3 regions of the Kitasatospora sp. NBC_00070 genome follow, and region 2 is predicted to be linked to each of the others. Evidence: riboswitches for the same ligand, from Rfam matches in the RefSeq annotation. Region 2 holds a riboswitch; each other region holds the start of a gene.

What was found. A riboswitch is a leader RNA that binds a small molecule or an ion and turns the genes downstream of it on or off. The one in region 2 is predicted to bind thiamine pyrophosphate.
Region 1: another riboswitch for thiamine pyrophosphate. It lies ahead of thiC (phosphomethylpyrimidine synthase ThiC); the one in region 2 lies ahead of thiO (glycine oxidase ThiO).
Region 3: another riboswitch for thiamine pyrophosphate. It lies ahead of OHV05_RS17320 (purine-cytosine permease family protein); the one in region 2 lies ahead of thiO (glycine oxidase ThiO).

Annotation. Positions count from the first base shown of each region.
Region 1 is NZ_CP108247.1:3,855,088-3,860,505, reverse strand. It holds gene OHV05_RS17895 (cupin domain-containing protein) at 1-139, shown strand, start outside; gene tenA (thiaminase II) at 191-853, shown strand; gene OHV05_RS17885 (DUF5326 family protein) at 1,049-1,249, shown strand; TPP riboswitch at 1,390-1,519, shown strand; gene thiC (phosphomethylpyrimidine synthase ThiC) at 1,515-3,329, shown strand; gene OHV05_RS17875 (hypothetical protein) at 3,808-4,314, opposite strand; gene OHV05_RS17870 (CBS domain-containing protein) at 4,440-4,871, opposite strand; gene OHV05_RS17865 (DUF5994 family protein) at 5,159-5,418, shown strand, end outside.
Region 2 is NZ_CP108247.1:1,699,531-1,704,948, forward strand. It holds gene OHV05_RS07880 (polyprenyl synthetase family protein) at 1-969, shown strand, start outside; gene thiE (thiamine phosphate synthase) at 1,118-1,762, opposite strand; gene OHV05_RS07890 (Rv2175c family DNA-binding protein) at 1,762-2,121, opposite strand; gene OHV05_RS07895 (NAD(P)/FAD-dependent oxidoreductase) at 2,143-3,330, opposite strand; TPP riboswitch at 3,408-3,521, shown strand; gene thiO (glycine oxidase ThiO) at 3,517-4,668, shown strand; gene thiS (sulfur carrier protein ThiS) at 4,665-4,883, shown strand; gene OHV05_RS07910 (thiazole synthase) at 4,889-5,418, shown strand, end outside.
Region 3 is NZ_CP108247.1:3,730,276-3,735,693, forward strand. It holds gene OHV05_RS17315 (S1C family serine protease) at 1-1,192, opposite strand, end outside; TPP riboswitch at 1,394-1,541, shown strand; gene OHV05_RS17320 (purine-cytosine permease family protein) at 1,534-2,871, shown strand; gene OHV05_RS17325 (glycerophosphodiester phosphodiesterase) at 2,960-3,769, shown strand; gene OHV05_RS17330 (ATP-binding protein) at 4,000-4,518, shown strand; gene OHV05_RS17335 (DUF5926 family protein) at 4,645-5,418, shown strand, end outside.

The sequences.
Region 1 (5,418 bases), 2.2 Mb from region 2:
CGAACTGACCGTCGGCGCCGAGACCACCACGGTCGGCCGGGGCAGCGTGGTCTACGTACCGGCGGGCGTGCCGCACCGGTTCCACCACATCACCGAGGAGCTCCGGGTGTTGGTGGTGTTCTCCCCGCCGGAGGACTGATCCCCACCGCCGGTTAGGGTTCGGCTGGGCCGACCAACCGAGGAGAATCCCGTGACCTTCACCGACGAGCTGTGGTCGGCCATCGAGCCGATCTACGCCGAGATCCTGGCGCACCCCTTCATCGGCGGACTGACCGACGGCACCCTGCCGGCGGACGCCTTCCGGCACTTCGTGGTGCAGGACTCGCACTACCTGCGCGACTACGCCCGCGCGCTCGCCGTCTGCGCGGCGAAGGCGCCCGACGAGCAGGACGTCCGGGCCTTCGCCGACGACGCGGTCGGCGCGCTGGCCGCCGAGCAGGGGATGCACGCCGAGTTCCTCGGCGCCTTCGGCGAGACCGCCGAACAGGCCGCCGCCGAACCGGTGCTGCCCACCACCCGGGCCTACACCAGCTACCTGCTGGCCACCGTCTACGGCGGCTCGTTCGCCGAGGCCGTCGGCGCGGTGCTGCCGTGCTACTGGATCTACGCCCGGGTCGGCGAGCAGTTGCTCACCCGGTCCTCGCCCGACCCGCTGTACGCCAAGTGGATCGCCACCTACGGGGACGAGACCTTCCAGGCCGTGGTGCGCCGGGTGCTGGCACTGACCGACCGGCTCGGCGAGCAGCTCGCCCCGGCCGAACGCCGCCGGGTGATCGAGCACTTCACCACCACCTCGCGCTACGAGTGGATGTTCTGGGACGCCGCCTGGCGGCGCGAGGTCTGGCCGGTCTGACCAGCCGCCGGACGGACCGTCCGGGCACCCCCGACCCCGGGTCGACCCTCCCCGCGGTCTCGGGGTGATCTCCGGGTTCTCTCCGGGCTGGAACCCCTCGGAAGCCGGACCGGTGCCCTGTACCGTCGAAGTATCGAAGCAAGCGGGACGCGACGGAACAGCCGTCACCGGCCCGAGGGGAGAGAAGGAACGGACATGGCTGAGCTCTGGAAGTCGCTGCCCTCGTGGGTGCGCAACATCGTCGTCCCGATCGTGGTGCTGATCCTCGCCTGGAACCTGGTCTGGTTCGTGATCGGCGCGGTCACCTCGCTGATCGCCTTCCTGATCAAGGCCCTGGTCCTGGTGGCCGTCGCGGCCGGTGTGGTGATCCTGGTGAAGAAGGCAGCCAAGAGCTGACCCGCGGCGCACGGACACCGGGCACGGTACCCCTCGCGGGGGTGCCGGGCCCGTCCGCGTTCCGGGCGTCGCGGGGGAGCCGCCCTGGACCAGCCCGGGGCGGACCGCTACGGTGTTGAACGTTTGTTGCAGGCAATTCCGCCTGTGGACACGGGAGCTCGGAGCACCGGGCTGAGAGGGCGCTGAACGGCACGTCACGTGCCGGCCGCTGCGCCGACCGCAGGAACCTGACCGGGTAATGCCGGCGTAGGGAGATAGAGGTCTCATGACCACGTTCGACGCACAGCAGAAGTCTGCCCCGAGCGGCGTGACCAGCGCGACCACCGGTTACCCGACCCCCGCCTGGCGCAAGGCGTACCGCGAGGGATCCCGGCCCGACCTCCGGGTGCCGTACCGCGAGGTGCAGCTGACCAACGGCAAGTCCGTTCCGCTGTACGACACTTCGGGCCCGTACACCGACCCGACCTACCAGCCCGACGTCCGGCGCGGGCTGCCCGCGCTGCGCGACCCGTGGATCCGCCAGCGCGGGGACGTCGAGGAGTACGACGGCCGGGAGGCCCGGCCCGAGGACGACGGGATCAAGCACACCTCGCCGCGCGGCGGGAACCTGCGCAACCTGGACGCGGTCTTCCCCGGCCGTCCGCGCCGCCCGCTGCGCGGACGTGACGGAGTGCCGGTGACCCAGCTCGCCTACGCGAAGCGCGGGATCGTCACGCCGGAGATGGAGTTCATCGCCCTCCGGGAGGGCCTGGACGCCGAGTTCGTCCGCAACGAGGTGGCGATCGGCCGGGCCGTCATCCCGCTGAACGTGAACCACCCCGAGGTCGAGCCGGCCGTCATCGGCACCAACTTCCTGGTGAAGATCAACGCCAACATCGGCAACTCCGCCGTCACCTCCTCGATCGAGGAGGAGGTGGAGAAGATGACCTGGGCGACCCGCTGGGGCGCCGACACCGTGATGGACCTCTCCACCGGCCGCAACATCCACACCACCCGCGAGTGGATCCTGCGCAACTCCCCGGTGCCGATCGGCACCGTGCCGCTCTACCAGGCGCTGGAGAAGGTGGACGGCAAGGCCGAGGAGCTGAGCTGGGAGGTCTACCGCGACACGATCATCGAGCAGTGCGAGCAGGGCGTCGACTACATGACCGTGCACGCCGGCGTGCTGCTGCGGTACGTCCCGATGACCGCGCGCCGGAAGACCGGCATCGTCTCGCGCGGCGGCTCGATCATGGCGGCCTGGTGCCTGGCGCACCATCAGGAGAACTTCCTCTACACCAACTTCGAGGAACTCTGCGACATCCTCGCGGCCTACGACGTCACCTTCTCGCTCGGTGACGGCCTGCGCCCCGGCTCGACCGCGGACGCCAACGACGAGGCGCAGTTCGCCGAGCTGAGGACGCTCGGCGAGCTCGGCCGGATCGCCCGGGCGCGCGATGTCCAGGTGATGATCGAGGGCCCCGGCCACGTCGCGATGAACAAGATCAAGGAGAACATGGATCTCCAGAAGGAGATCTGCGACGAGGCGCCGTTCTACACCCTCGGCCCGCTCACCACCGACGTCGCGCCCGGCTACGACCACATCACCTCGGGCATCGGCGCCGCGATGATCGCCTGGTGGGGCACCGCGATGCTCTGCTACGTCACCCCCAAGGAGCACCTGGGCCTGCCCAACCGGGACGACGTCAAGACCGGCGTGATCACCTACAAGATCGCCGCCCACGCCGCCGACCTGGCCAAGGGCCACCCCGGCGCCTCGGACTGGGACGACGCGCTCTCCGACGCCCGGTTCGAGTTCCGCTGGGAGGACCAGTTCAACCTGGCCCTCGACCCGGAGACGGCCCGCGCCTTCCACGACGAGACGCTCCCCGCCGAGCCCGCCAAGACCGCGCACTTCTGCTCCATGTGCGGCCCGAAGTTCTGCTCGATGAAGATCAGTCAGAAGATCCGCGACGAACACGGCGACGGCTCCACCGCCGTCAGCACCGCCTTCGACGCCGACGCCCTGGCCGGCATGCAGGCCAAGTCCGAAGAGTTCGCCGCCGCCGGCAACCGGGTCTACCTCCCCCTCACCGACTGACCGCCCACCACCCAGACCGCGCTGCCCCGGGGGGAGGAGGGGATCCCCCGGGGCAGCGCTGCACCGTTGTCCGCACGGCTGTTGCCACGAAGGGGGACAGCTGGCGTTGGAGGATCAGCTGTACGAGCCGGCAGCTCCGACAGTCACACCGACGAGAGCCGGGGAGGTCCTGCTGGTGGGGGATGCCGGGACCATCGGAGCAGCCCGTACCTGGCACGAAGCAGTGGGGAACCTCGAGTTGTACGCGCGGGGGCAGCGGGTGGATCCCGCCGGCTGGTCACGGGCGGAAGAGCGGATCAGCCAGGCACGGGACGCGTTCTACGCCAGTGCGCGGCGCGATCTCGGGATCGCGGGTCCCCCTCGGCCGTCGGGGCGTTGGCCCCGGTCGTGGCAGGACCCGGGTCTCGGCTGACGTCCCGTCGCCACCGGGCCGCGCCGCTCCGGGGGCAACGAGAACCCGGAGCAGCGCTTCGTCCGCTCAGGCCTGCCAGTGCGGTTTGCCGCTGACCATGCGGCAGGTGAGCAGGCGGCCGGTGGCGTCGTGGGTGCTCCGGCCGAGGTCGGCGTCCCGGCAGAACTGGCCGGCTTTGTAGCAGTTGCCCGCGTTGGAGACGATCTCGCAGGGGCCGGCCGCCGCCGCGGTGGTGGGGGCGGGGGCGCTCGGGGCGCTGGTGGTGTGGCGGGGCTCGGCGGGTTTGGGGGTGGCCGGGGGTGCGGGGGCCTTGGTGGCCGGGGTGGTCGCCGCCGGTGCGGGGGGTGCGGGCGGCGGGGTGGTGGCGTCGGCCGTCGGGGTGGGGGCCGGGGTCGGAACGACGACGGGTGCGGCGGGGGTGGTCGCGGCGGCCGGGCTGGAGACCACGGTGCGGGCCGGGACACCGGTGTCGGTGGCCGCCGACCCGCAGCCGGTCAGCGAGAAGCCGATCGCGAGGACGAAGCCCGCGGCGGCAGCCAGCCGCCGGCGGCCGACGGGTATGGACGAGGGCATGACGGTGAGGTGCTCCGATCCGTCTCGGGTGGGCAGACCCGGGAGTCAACCAGAGGACGGGCGCGTTGTTCACCGTTCCGGCACAGATCCCTCACCCGTTGGGAAATCGAGACCTTCCGGCCGGGTCAGGCGAGGGCCAGCAGGTCGCCGACCCGGTCCGAGGTGATCACGCCGAGCAGGTAGCCGTCGTCGTCGACCACCGGCCAGACCGTCAGCCGCATGGTCCGCATCGCGAGGGCGGCGGAGGCCAGACCCATGGTCGGCCAGGCGAACGGGCCCCGCTGGTGCGCGGTGGTGCCGACCAGGGTCCGCTCCGAGTACCGGGAGCGGGAGAGGAACGGACTCATGGCGACCCGGGTCACCAGCCCCTCGCAGCGGCCGTCGTGGTCCCGGACCAGCAGGTAGGGGACGTGCGCACTGCGGAAGATCTCGTTGGCGTGGCCGACGGTGCGGTCGTCGGTGATCTGGAAGTCGTGGTGCTCCAAGGCGTCGGCGACGGTCAGCCGTCCGGCGCCGGGGAAGGTGGTCACTTCAGTGGTCGGGAAGGTGGTGGTCACGATGTCACCGGCGCCTGCCCCGGGTGGCGGCTTCGCCGGCCCGGTGTCGTCCCTGCGACCAGGGCGGACCGGCGGACCGGACTTCGGGGTGCCCTGGAGGAGGCCCAGGCTACTCCGGTGCCGGGGCGCGCGGAGTACGGTGGGCAGTACCGAGGACACGTCGACCACCGGCAGCCTGCCGGTGCCCGCCCTGGGTGGCGAACGGTCCGGAACCAGGGCCGGATGGGCGGATTCCGATGCGGACCGTCAACTTTCCGAACAGCGCCGGTGGTTGGGCATCCCCGGGGATGCCGCCACTGCCCCGGCTGGTACTGGAGCGGACCCGGGACCGGGACGGCCTGTTCGACGGTGCCTGGTGGCCCCGCTCCACCGACCTCGGGGCCGAACTGCCCGATCTGATCAGCGCCCTCGCCGCCCACCCGGGCGACCGGATCCTCCGGGTCGCTCTGGACCCGGCGGGCTGGCACCGGCTGCCGGTCGCGGTCGCCGCGAACGGGCTTCCGGTACGGGTGAGTTGGTGCTCGACCAGCGCGGGTACGGTCACCCT
Region 2 (5,418 bases):
GCCGACGCACTGCGCGAGTTCCTGCTGGACGGCGGCAAGCGGCTGCGGCCCGCCTTCTGCTACTGGGGCTGGCGCGGAGCGGGCGGCGCCGCCGACTCCACCGGCATCCCCCGGGCGGCCGCCGCCCTGGAACTGCTCCAGGCCAGCGCCCTGGTGCACGACGACCTGATGGACCGCAGCGACACCCGGCGCGGCCTGCCCTCGATCCACCGCAGGTTCGAGGCGCTGCACCGCGAGCGCGGCTGGCGCGGCGACCGGGAGCAGTACGGGGCCTCGGCGGCGGTGCTGCTCGGCGACCTGCTGCTGATCTGGTGCGACGAGCTCTTCCTGCGCTCCGGCCTGCCCGCCGAGCGGGTGCTCGCCGCCAAGCCGGCCTTCGACCTGATGCGCACCGAGGTGATGGTCGGTCAGTACCTGGACGTGCTGGAGCCGGTCGCCGGGGACTCCGCCGACGAGGGTGCGCTGGAGCGGGCGCAGACCGTCCTGCACTACAAGTCGGCGAAGTACACCATCGAGCGCCCGCTCCAGGTCGGCGCCCTGCTGGCCGGGGCGAGCCCCGAACTGGTCGCCGCCTACTCGGCGTTCGGCCTCCCGCTGGGCGAGGCGTTCCAGCTCCGGGACGACCTGCTCGGCGTCTTCGGCGACCCCGCCGTCACCGGCAAGCCGGCCGGTGACGACCTCCGCGAGGGCAAGCGCACCCTGCTGATCGCCCACGCCATGCGGGGCCTCTCCAAGGCGGACGCCGTCCAGCTGGACGAGCGGCTCGGCGCGGCCGACCTGACGGCCGACGAGGTGCCGGTGCTCCGCCGGCTGGTGGAGCGCAGCGGTGCCGCCGAAACCGTCGAACGCCGGATCGACGAACTCATGGCCCAGTCCCTCGACGCCCTCGACGCGGCCCCACTGGCCGCCGGCCCGACCCGGGCCACCCTGCTGGCGCTGGCCGAAGCGGCCACCGTCCGCAAGTACTAGGGCACGAGGTGCACCACCAGGGGCTCGGGGAACTGCGACGCCGGCCCCGAAAATGGAGATCCGTACGTAAGTGTCAGGCACTTTCGCAGTGACCCCGGCGCCAGATCTCCTCGCAGTTCCCCGAGCACCTGGACAGTGCCACCTGGCCTCAGTGGGAACGGATCCGGCGGGACAGTTCGGCGGCGGCTGCGCCCGGGTCGGCGGCGGCGGTGATGGCGCGGACCACGACCACCCGGGTGGCGCCGGCCGCGAGGACCTGGTCGAGGTTGCCCAGGTCGATGCCGCCGATCGCGAACCACGGACGGTCCGTCACGGCCTTGGCCGCGTACGAGACCAGGTCGAGGCCGGGGGCGTGGCGGCCGGGCTTGGTGGGGGTGGGCCAGACGGGGCCGGTGCAGAAGTAGTCGACGCCCGGCTCGGTGAGGGCCGCGTCGACCTCGGACCCGGCGTGGCAGGACCGGCCGAAGATCACCTCGTCGCCGAGGATCGCCCGGGCGGCGGGCACCGGCAGGTCGTCCTGGCCGAGGTGCAGGACGTCGGGGCGGGCGGCGTGCGCGACGTCCGCCCGGTCGTTGACCGAGAAGAGCTTGCCGTGCCGGCGGGCGGCGTCGGCGAAGACCTCCAGGTACTCCAGCTCCTGCTTCGCCTCCAGGCCCTTGTCCCGGAGCTGGACGATGTCCACCCCGTTGGCCAGCACGGCGTCCAGGAACTCCGGCAGGTCGCCCTGCTCGCGGCGGGCGTCGGTGCACAGGTACAGCCGGGCATCGGCCAGCCGCGTGCGGGCGTCCGTCATCAGATCAGCTCCGCCTGGGCGCGGCGCTTGACCTCGGTGCCGCGGTTCTCCACCAGGGCCTCGATCGGGCTGCCGGGCAGCGAGGGCTGCTCGGTGAACAGCCAGTCGATGATCTCGGCGTCGGTGAACTTGGCGTCCCGCAGCAGCGTCAGCGTGCCGGAGAGGTGCTTGACCAGGCCCGGGCCGTCGATGAAGGCGGCGGGCACCTGGAGGGACTTGTTCGGACCGCGGCGGACCGCGATCAGCTTTCCGGACTTCACCATGTCCCGGACCTCGGTGACGGGGACACCCCACTGCTCACTGATGTCGGGCAGGTACATCCACGCGGGGACCAGGGCTTCGATCTTCTCTGACGTCATCTCGCTCACGGCACCAGAATCTCACAGCGGATTCGGGCCGACCGCCGCCTTCAACTGCACCGACGGGTCGGCGGCCGCCACCGGGTCCAGTAGGACCCCGCGTTCGATCAGCTTCCGCGCCTGGTTGACGTCGCGCGGCCGGTCCACCGAGAGCAGCCCGGTCAGCCGCCCGTCCCGGAGCCAGAGCACCGTCCAGGCCGGGTCCTCGGCCGAGCCGCGCCAGAGCATCCGGTCGCCGGGCGCGTGCCGCCCGGCGTACTGCACCATCCGTCCGAACTGCTCCGACCAGAAGTACGGCACCGGGTCGTACGGCGTGCCCGCCCCGAGCACCGAGGCGGCCACCGCCCGGCCGGACTGCAGCGCGTGGTCCCAGTGCTGGACGTTCACCCGGGTGCCCAGCCGGGCGGACGGGTACGCGACGCAGTCGCCGGCCGCCCAGACCCCGGGCAGCGACGTGCGCAGCCGATCGTCCGTCAGGATCGCCCCGGCCCGGTCCAGCTCCACCGGCGAACCGGCCAGCCAGCCGGTGGCGGGGCGGGCGCCGATACCGACCACCACCTCGTCGGCGGCCAGCTCGGTGCCGTCGGCCAGCAGCACCGCGCCCGGCTCGACCGCCGCCACCCCGACCCCGCAGCGCAGTTCGACCCCGGCGTCCGCGTACCACTGCGTCATCAGGCCGCCGAGCTCGGCGGGCAGCGCCCCGGCCAGCGGCGTCGCGGCGGCCTCGACCACCGTCACCTCGCAGCCGAGCTGCCGGGCCACCGTGGCGGTCTCGGCGCCGATCCAGCCCGCGCCGACCAGCACCAGGTGCCGCCCCGGCCGCAGGCCCGCCCGCAGCGTCAGTGCGTCGTCCAGGGTGCGCAGGGTCCGGGCGCCGGGGAGGGTGACCGGCTTGGCACCGGTCGCGATCACCAGGGCGTCGTACCGCAGCGAGCCCCGGTCGGTGTGCAGCAGGCCGGGCTCCAGGCCGGTCGCGCGGTGGCCCGGCAGCAGGTCGACACCGGTCCAGTCGACGTCCAGCACGGTGCTGTCGCGCTGCCCGAGCAGCACGTCCTTGGAGAGCGGCGGCCGGTCGTACGGCAGCTCCCGTTCCGCGCCGAGCAGGGTGACGGGCCCGGCCCAGCCCCCCTGCCGCAGGGCCAGCGCGCTCTGCGCTCCCGCCATGCCGCTGCCGACCACGACCACCTGTCCACCCGTCAGCTCTGCCACGTCGGTCACCCTACCCACCACAGTCGTCCGCCCGTCGAACAGTGGCCGCCGGGCTGCCCGGGGCCGGGGATATGGTGGGTGGCGTTACACGGGAGCCCGGTGCACCGGGCTGAGAGGCGGGCTGCTGCGGCCTGCGACCGTCCGAACCTGATCCGGGTCATTCCGGCGAAGGGAGAGCGAAGTACTGTGACACGCACCGAGAGCGACGTGCTGGTCATCGGCGGCGGCATCATCGGCCTGGCGGTCGCCTGGCGGACCGCGCAGCGCGGACTCCGGGTCACCGTGGTCGACCCGGAGCACGGGCGGGGCGCGGCCCAGGTCGCGGCCGGCATGCTGGCCCCGGTCACCGAGCTGCAGTACGGCGAGGAGCCGCTGCTCCGGCTGGGGATGGCCTCCAACGACCGCTACCGCGACTTCGTCGCCGAGCTGGCCGACCTGACCGAGCTGGACACCGGCTACCGCGAGACCGGCACGCTGGCCGTCGCGCTGGACTCCGACGACCGGGCCGAGCTGCGCGAGCTGCACGCGTTCCAGCAGCGGCTGGGCCTGGAGTCGCACTGGCTGACCGGCCGGGAGTGCCGGCGGCTCGAACCGATGCTGGCCCCGGGTGTCCGGGGCGGCCTGCACGTGACCGGCGACCACCAGGTGGACGGCCGACGGCTGGCCGCCGCCCTGGTGCTGGCCTGCGAACGCTCCGGCGTCACGCTGCAGCGGGCCTCGGTCACCGGGCTACTGGTCAAGGAGGACCGGGCCACCGGCGTCCGGCTGAGCACCGGCGGCGAGCTGACGGCCGCTCAGCTGGTGCTGGCGGCGGGCCCGCAGAGCCACCTGCTGCCCGGACTGCCCGCCGGGGTGCTGCCGCCGGTGCGTCCGGTGAAGGGGCAGGTGCTGCGGCTGCGGATCCCGGAGCGGTACGCGCCGTTCCTGTCCCGCAACGTCCGGGCCGTGGTGCGCGGGCAGCACATCTACCTGGTGCCGCGGGCCGACGGCGAGCTGGTGATCGGCGCGACCAGCGAGGAGCAGGGGTACGACACCACCGTCACGGCGGGCGGTGTCTACGAGCTGCTCCGGGACGCGCACGAGCTGGTCCCCGGGCTGACCGAGCTGCCGCTGGTGGAGACCGGCGCGGGCCTGCGGCCCGGGTCGCCGGACAACGCCCCGCTGCTCGGCCCGACCGCGCTGCCCGGCCTGGTCGCCGCCACCGGCCACTACCGCAACGGCGTGCTGCTCACCCCGGTGACCGCCGACCTGATCGCCGAACACCTGGCCACCGGTGCCGTCCCGGCGCTGGCCGCCCCCTTCTCCCCCAGCCGCTTCACCCCGAAGGCCGCCGCATGAACGACTTGACCGAGCTGACCCTGACCGTCAACGGCACCCCCCGCCAGGTGCCGCCGAGCACCACCCTGGCCGAGCTGGTCGCCACCCTGAGCACCGCCCCGACCGGCGTGGCCGCCGCGCTGAACGAGGCCGTGGTGCCGCGCTCCGTCTGGGCGACCACCGCACTCGACGCCGGCGACCGGGTCGAGATCCTCACCGCAGTCCAGGGAGGCTGACCGCCATGGCCGACGACACCCTCACCATCGCCGGGGTCACCTTCAACTCCCGTCTGATCATGGGCACCGGCGGTGCCCCCAGCCTGGAGGTGCTGGAGCAGGCGCTCCGGGTCTCCGGCACCGAGCTGACCACCGTCGCGATGCGCCGGGTCGACCCGGGCACCCAGGGCTCGGTGCTGGACGTGCTGACCCGCAACAACATCCGGGTGCTGCCCAACACGGCCGGCTGCTACACCGCAGGGGAGGCCGTGCTGACCGCCCGGCTGGCCCGCGAGGCGCTCGGCACCGACTGGGTGAAGCTGGAGGTGATCGCCGACGAGCGGACCCTGCTGCCCGACCCGATCGAGCTGCTGGACGCCGCCGAGACGCTGGTCGACGACGGCTTCACGGTGCTCCCGTACACCAACGACGACCCGGTGCTGGCCCGCAAGCTGGAGGACGTCGGCTGCGCCGCGATCATGCCGCTCGGCTCGCCGATCGGCTCCGGCCTGGGCATCCGCAACCCGCACAACTTCCAGCTGATCGTGGCGGCCGC
Region 3 (5,418 bases), 2.0 Mb from region 2:
TCATGTAGGAGGACTGGGCGCCGGTCTCGTCGCCGGAGGCCACCGGACGGTCCTTGGCACTGATGATGCCGGTGGTGACGGTGCCCTCCAGGCCGTACGGGGCGCCGATCGCAACGGTGGCGTCGCCGACCGCGACCTTGTCGGAGTCACCGAGCGGCAGCGGGACCAGCTTGTCCTTCGGCGGGCTGTCCAGCTTGATCACGGCCACGTCGTAGCCCTGTGCCCGGCCGACCACCGAGGCCGGGTAGGACGAGCCGTCGGAGAACTTGACGGTCAGTTTGCCGCCGCTGGCCGCCGGGGCGACCACGTGGTTGTTGGTGAGGATGTGGCCCTCGGTGTCGAAGACGAAGCCGGTGCCGGTGCCGGACTCCTGCGAGCCCTGCGCCTTGATGGTGACCACGCTCGGCAGCGCCTTGCCGGCGATGCCCGCGACGGACTCGGGCGAGCGGTTGATCGCCTGCTTGTTCTCGCTGGCCTGGACGGTGGTGCTGCTGCCGCGCCCTGACGAGGAGTTCGATCCGCCGTCCCGGTCGCTCACCGCGGCGCCGATCGCGCCCCCGGCCAGACCGGCCAGCAGGGCGACGGCCGCGACCAGCGCGATCAGCCCGCCGCGCTTGCGGCGGGGGGCCGGGACGGCACCCGGGCCGAACGGCTGGCCCGGCAGGCCGGGGCCGCCCGGACCGTCGAGGCCGCCGGGCGGGGTGCCCCAGCTGCCCAGCGGGGTGCCGGCGCCGAACGGGTGGTGCGGCGGCTCGGCGGCCTGGTGGGTCGGCGGGCCCGACTGCACCGGCGGCAGCTCGGCGGCAGGCACGGCCGGCGCGGCCGGAGCCACCGGCGTGGCGTACGGGTTCCCGGCCTGAGCCGGCGGCGGCACGTCCGGGTAGGCGGCAGGCGCGGGCGCGGGCGGCGGCGGCGCGTCCAGGTAGGACGGCGCCGCGGCCACCGGCGGCGCGGGCGGCAGCACCGGCGGCGGTGCGTCGAGGTAGGACGGGGCGGCCGGGGCCGGCGGCGGGGTCACCTTGCCGAAGGCGACCGTCGGCGTCGGCTCGGCGGCCGGCGGGGCCGCCGCCGGGACGGCAGGAGCAGCGGGGGCATCGGCCGACACGCTCTCAGCCGGACTCACCACCCCCTGGCCCGTGGAGGTGCGCTCCTCCTCGGGCCCGGTGGACCCACTCGCGTGCTCGGTGCTCACGGACGACCTCCATAGCTGACAGAACCTTGGTCCACAGTTTTTCGTATGCGTGATTCGGTTGTCGTATGGGGCCCGGTGAAGAACTCTTAAGAATCCTTACCCGTTCCCGACACGATCCCCGGGGGTCCGCTTCGTCCCGCGATCCGGACGGCCACCCGCTCGCCTTGGTGTTCGGCCGCCCGGCCGCTAGCCTGGCGCTCCAAACTGACACGCGGGAGCTTGGACCGTCCAGGCTGAGAGTGCGCGGAACGACCGTACGCCATGCAGGTGCTGGCACTACGGCGAGGGAGCGCAGACCGCTCGAACCTGTCCGGGTAATGCCGGCGTAGGGAGCATCGGCCATGACGGCTGTTTCGCCTGCCCCTGTCCAGGAACCGTCCGCGCGCGCCGAGGCGCCGCTCGTCCTGGACACCGCACCTCCTCGCACCCTCGACTTCCGGGCGCTGTTCTCGCTCTGGGCCAACCTCGGGGTCAGCCTGATCGGCTTCACCAGCGCGGCCACCGTGATCGGTGCCAAGGGCTCCGAGCTCTCGCTGGTCGCCGCGATCACCGCCACCGTGGTGGGCACCGTGATCGGCACCGCGATGCTCGGGGTGACCGCCCTGATCGGCGCCCGGACCGGCGCGCCCGCGATGACGGTGCTGCGCGGCCTGTTCGGCACCCGGCTGTCCTACGTGCCGACCGTGCTGAACATCGCCCAGTGCATCGGCTGGGGCGTGTACGAGCTGCTGGTGATCGCGATGGGCGCCCAGGAGGTGACCGGCTCGCAGGGCTGGCGCTGGCTGTTCGTGGTGCTGGCCGGTCTGCTGACCACCGCGCTGACCATCTGGCCGCTCGGCGCGATCGCGGTGCTGCGCAAGTACGTGACGATCGCCGTCGGCATCGCGATGGTCTACTTCACCGTCCAGCTGGTCCGCCAAGGCGTGCCGAACCCCGGTGCGGGCAACTGGACCGGCTTCCTCTCCGCGACCGACGCGATCATCGCGGTCTCGATCTCCTTCGTGCCGCTGGCCGCCGACTACACCCGGCACGCCCGCACCGCCGGTGCGGCGTTCTGGGCCACCTTCTCCGGCTACACGCTGGCCCAGGTCTGGTGCTACCTGCTGGGCGTGGTGGCACTGCTGCAGTCCGACGGCGACCCGAGCCGGATCTTCTCCTCCTTCACCGGGGTGGCCGCGGGCTGGGCCTTCCTGCTGGTGCTGGTGGTCCGGGAGACCGACCAGTCCTTCGCCAACGTGTACTCGACCGCGATGTCGATCCAGAACCTGCTGCCGAAGGTCGACCGCCGGCTGCTGACCGGTGGGATCGGCGCGCTGGTGACCGTACTGGCGCTGCTCACCGACGAGTTCACCGCCTCGTACTACGCCTTCCTCGGCCTGATCGGCTCGGTCTTCGTGCCGATGTTCGCGGTGCTGGCGGCCGACTACTTCCTCGGCTCGGGCCGGCGCGGCTGGAACCTGGCCGAGGACGCCCCGGCCCGCTGGCTGATGCTGCTGCCGTGGGCGCTCGGCTTCGCGACCTACCAGTTCATCGCCCCGACCGCGATCGACGGCTGGAGCGACCGCTGGCACGACCTGCAGTCGGCGACCGGTTTCGAGGCGCAGCCCTGGACCTCGGCCTCGGTGCTCAGCTTCCTGGTCGCGGCGCTGGCCACCCTCGCGGTGACCCGGCGGAAGTAACACCGACCGGCCGCCGCCCCGGGAACTTCACCCGGAGTTTCCCGTGGCGGCGGCCGCCGGTCGTCCGGCTGCTCGTAGGGTTACCGGTGTGGATACCCGGAACCAGCCGTTGACCAGCCAGGACGCCACCGACTGCGGCGCCGTGAAGGTGATCGCGCACCGCGGCTCCTCGGCCGCCCGCGCCGAGCACACCCTGGCGGCCTACGCGCTCGCCGTCGCGGAGGGCGCCGACGGCCTGGAGGCCGACATCCGGCTGACCGCCGACGGGCAGCTGGTCTGCGTGCACGACCGGACGGTCCACCGGACCTCGGACGGCCGGGGCGCGGTCTCCGCCCTGACGCTGGCTCAGCTGAACGAGCTCGACTTCGGCTCCTGGAAGGCCCCGGCGGCTCCCGAACCCAGCCCCGTCCTGACGCTGGCCCAGTTGCTCGAACTGGTCGCGGACGCCGGGCGGCGGGTGGAGCTGGCCATCGAGACCAAGCACCCGACCCGGTTCGCGGGGCGCACCGAGGCCGAGTTGCTCCGATTGCTCACCCGGTACGGACTGCTTCCGGACAGCCCGGAGGGGTCCACGGTGCGGGTGATGAGCTTCTCCGAGCTCTCGCTGCACCGGATCCGCCGGGCCGCGCCCGCCGTTCCGACCGTCTACCTGTTCGACCGCAGGCTCCCGGTGCTCGGCCGGACCAAGGCGCTGCCCGGCGGCGCCCGGATCGCCGGGCCCGGCATTGACCTGGTCCGGTCCAATCCCGGGCTGGTGCGCGCGCTGCGCCGGGCGGGGCACTCGGTGCACGTCTGGACGGTGGACGAGGCCGCCGATGTCGAACTCTGCCTGGAACTCGGGGTGACCGCGATCATCACCAATCGGCCGCGCGCCGTGCTCGACCAACTCGGCCGATAAACGCCCCGCGCGAGGGGCGCGAACTGGCGCGAACTCCGGCGTGAAGTACCGGGAGTGGCCAATTCCGGCCGTTTGGACAACGGTCTGTGAGCAGCTAATCACCATTTGCGTACGGTGAGTTGCGGTGCCCGTTAATGTCCCGCCGCGATCGCCGGATGCCCGTTTCCGACCCATTACCAAGGGGCATCCATCCCTCGGCGAATGCTGAAGGAGGTCCGGGGGTGGCGTTGATGATGGCACAAGAGGTGCCGACTTCATCGACCATGGCGGTGCCGCACGGGCCCGCCGGGGTCGGAGCGGCACGACGCCGACTGCGCCGTGATCTCGGCGACCACGAGGTCGCCGACACGGTGATCGACGACGCGGTCCTGATCCTGTCCGAGTTGCTCAGCAACTCCTGCCGGTACGCCCGGCCGCTGGGTCGGCTGGCCGACCTGAAGGACGACGCGCCGGCACCGGTGCCGGCCCCCGTCCTGGTCGGCGTGCGGTCCGGCGAGGACGGTGAGCCCGGCGGGGTGACGGTCCGTTGGCAGCTGTCCGGGCGCGGGCAGCTGACCCTGGAGGTGACCGACGGCGGTGCGGTGACCAGGCCGCTGCCGGCCCGCCCCTCGCTCACCTCGCGCGGCGGCCGGGGCCTGACCATCGTCGGCCGGCTGGCGGACGACTGGGGCGTCCGGGACGCACCCGGGCAGGTGACGGTCTGGGCCGAACTCCCGCTGCGGCCCGCGCCCGGGGCGCGGAGCGCCTGACCGGCCGCCCCGCGCGGCCCCGCCGGACACCCGGAAGAGGGTCGCCGGGCCGGAGCTGTCCGGTCGGCCCGGAAAGCTCAGTAGGCTGCCCGGGCAAGCACGTCGCCGTACCGGGAGAGCCGCACCATGGCCAAGAAGGCCGCGAAGAAGTCGCCGCAGAACCGTCCGTCCACCGCCGTGACCTCGGGCGAGATCCCCGTGGTCGGGGCCCGCGAGGACTGCCCGTGCGGTTCCGGCCGCCGGTACAAGGCGTGCCACGGGCGCGAGGCCGCGCACGCGGTCCAGGAGCTGGTCCACCGCCCGTTCGAGGGCCTGCCCGGCGAGGCCGACTGGGTCGCGCTGCGCGAGCTGGTCCCCTCCGCCACCGTGCCGCTCACCCTGGCCAAGGGCATCGCCGACGCCGCCACCGGCCCGGTCCCCTCGGTGACGCTGGCCACCGTGCTGCCGCTGGCCTGGCCCGCGCTGCGCCGTCCGGACGGCTCGATCCTGCTCGGCCTGCAGACCCAGTCCGCCTCCGGCGACCTGAGCCGCGACCTGGCGGACGCCCTGGAGCTGGCCCTGACCACCGAGCCGGGCAGCCCGGTGCCGGCCCGCCGGACCGTCCCCGGCGGCCGCCGCCTGCAGGAACTGCTCGACCTGGAGGCCGAGTTCGTACCGGTCGTGCACACCGGCTTCGAGTTCTGGCTGGAGGACGCGGAGACCGCCACCGGTGACGTGGCCGCCTCGCTGGAGCAGGCCAACGCGGCCGCCATCCCGACCGAGAAGCTCAGCAGCGTGCCGTCCGCGTACTGGTGCGCCGCACCGGACAAGAACCACCTGCGCTGGGCCATGACCGTGCCGGAGGAGCAGCTGCTGAACGCGCTCGCCAAGCTGACCGCCGCCGAGCAGTCCTCGCTCGGT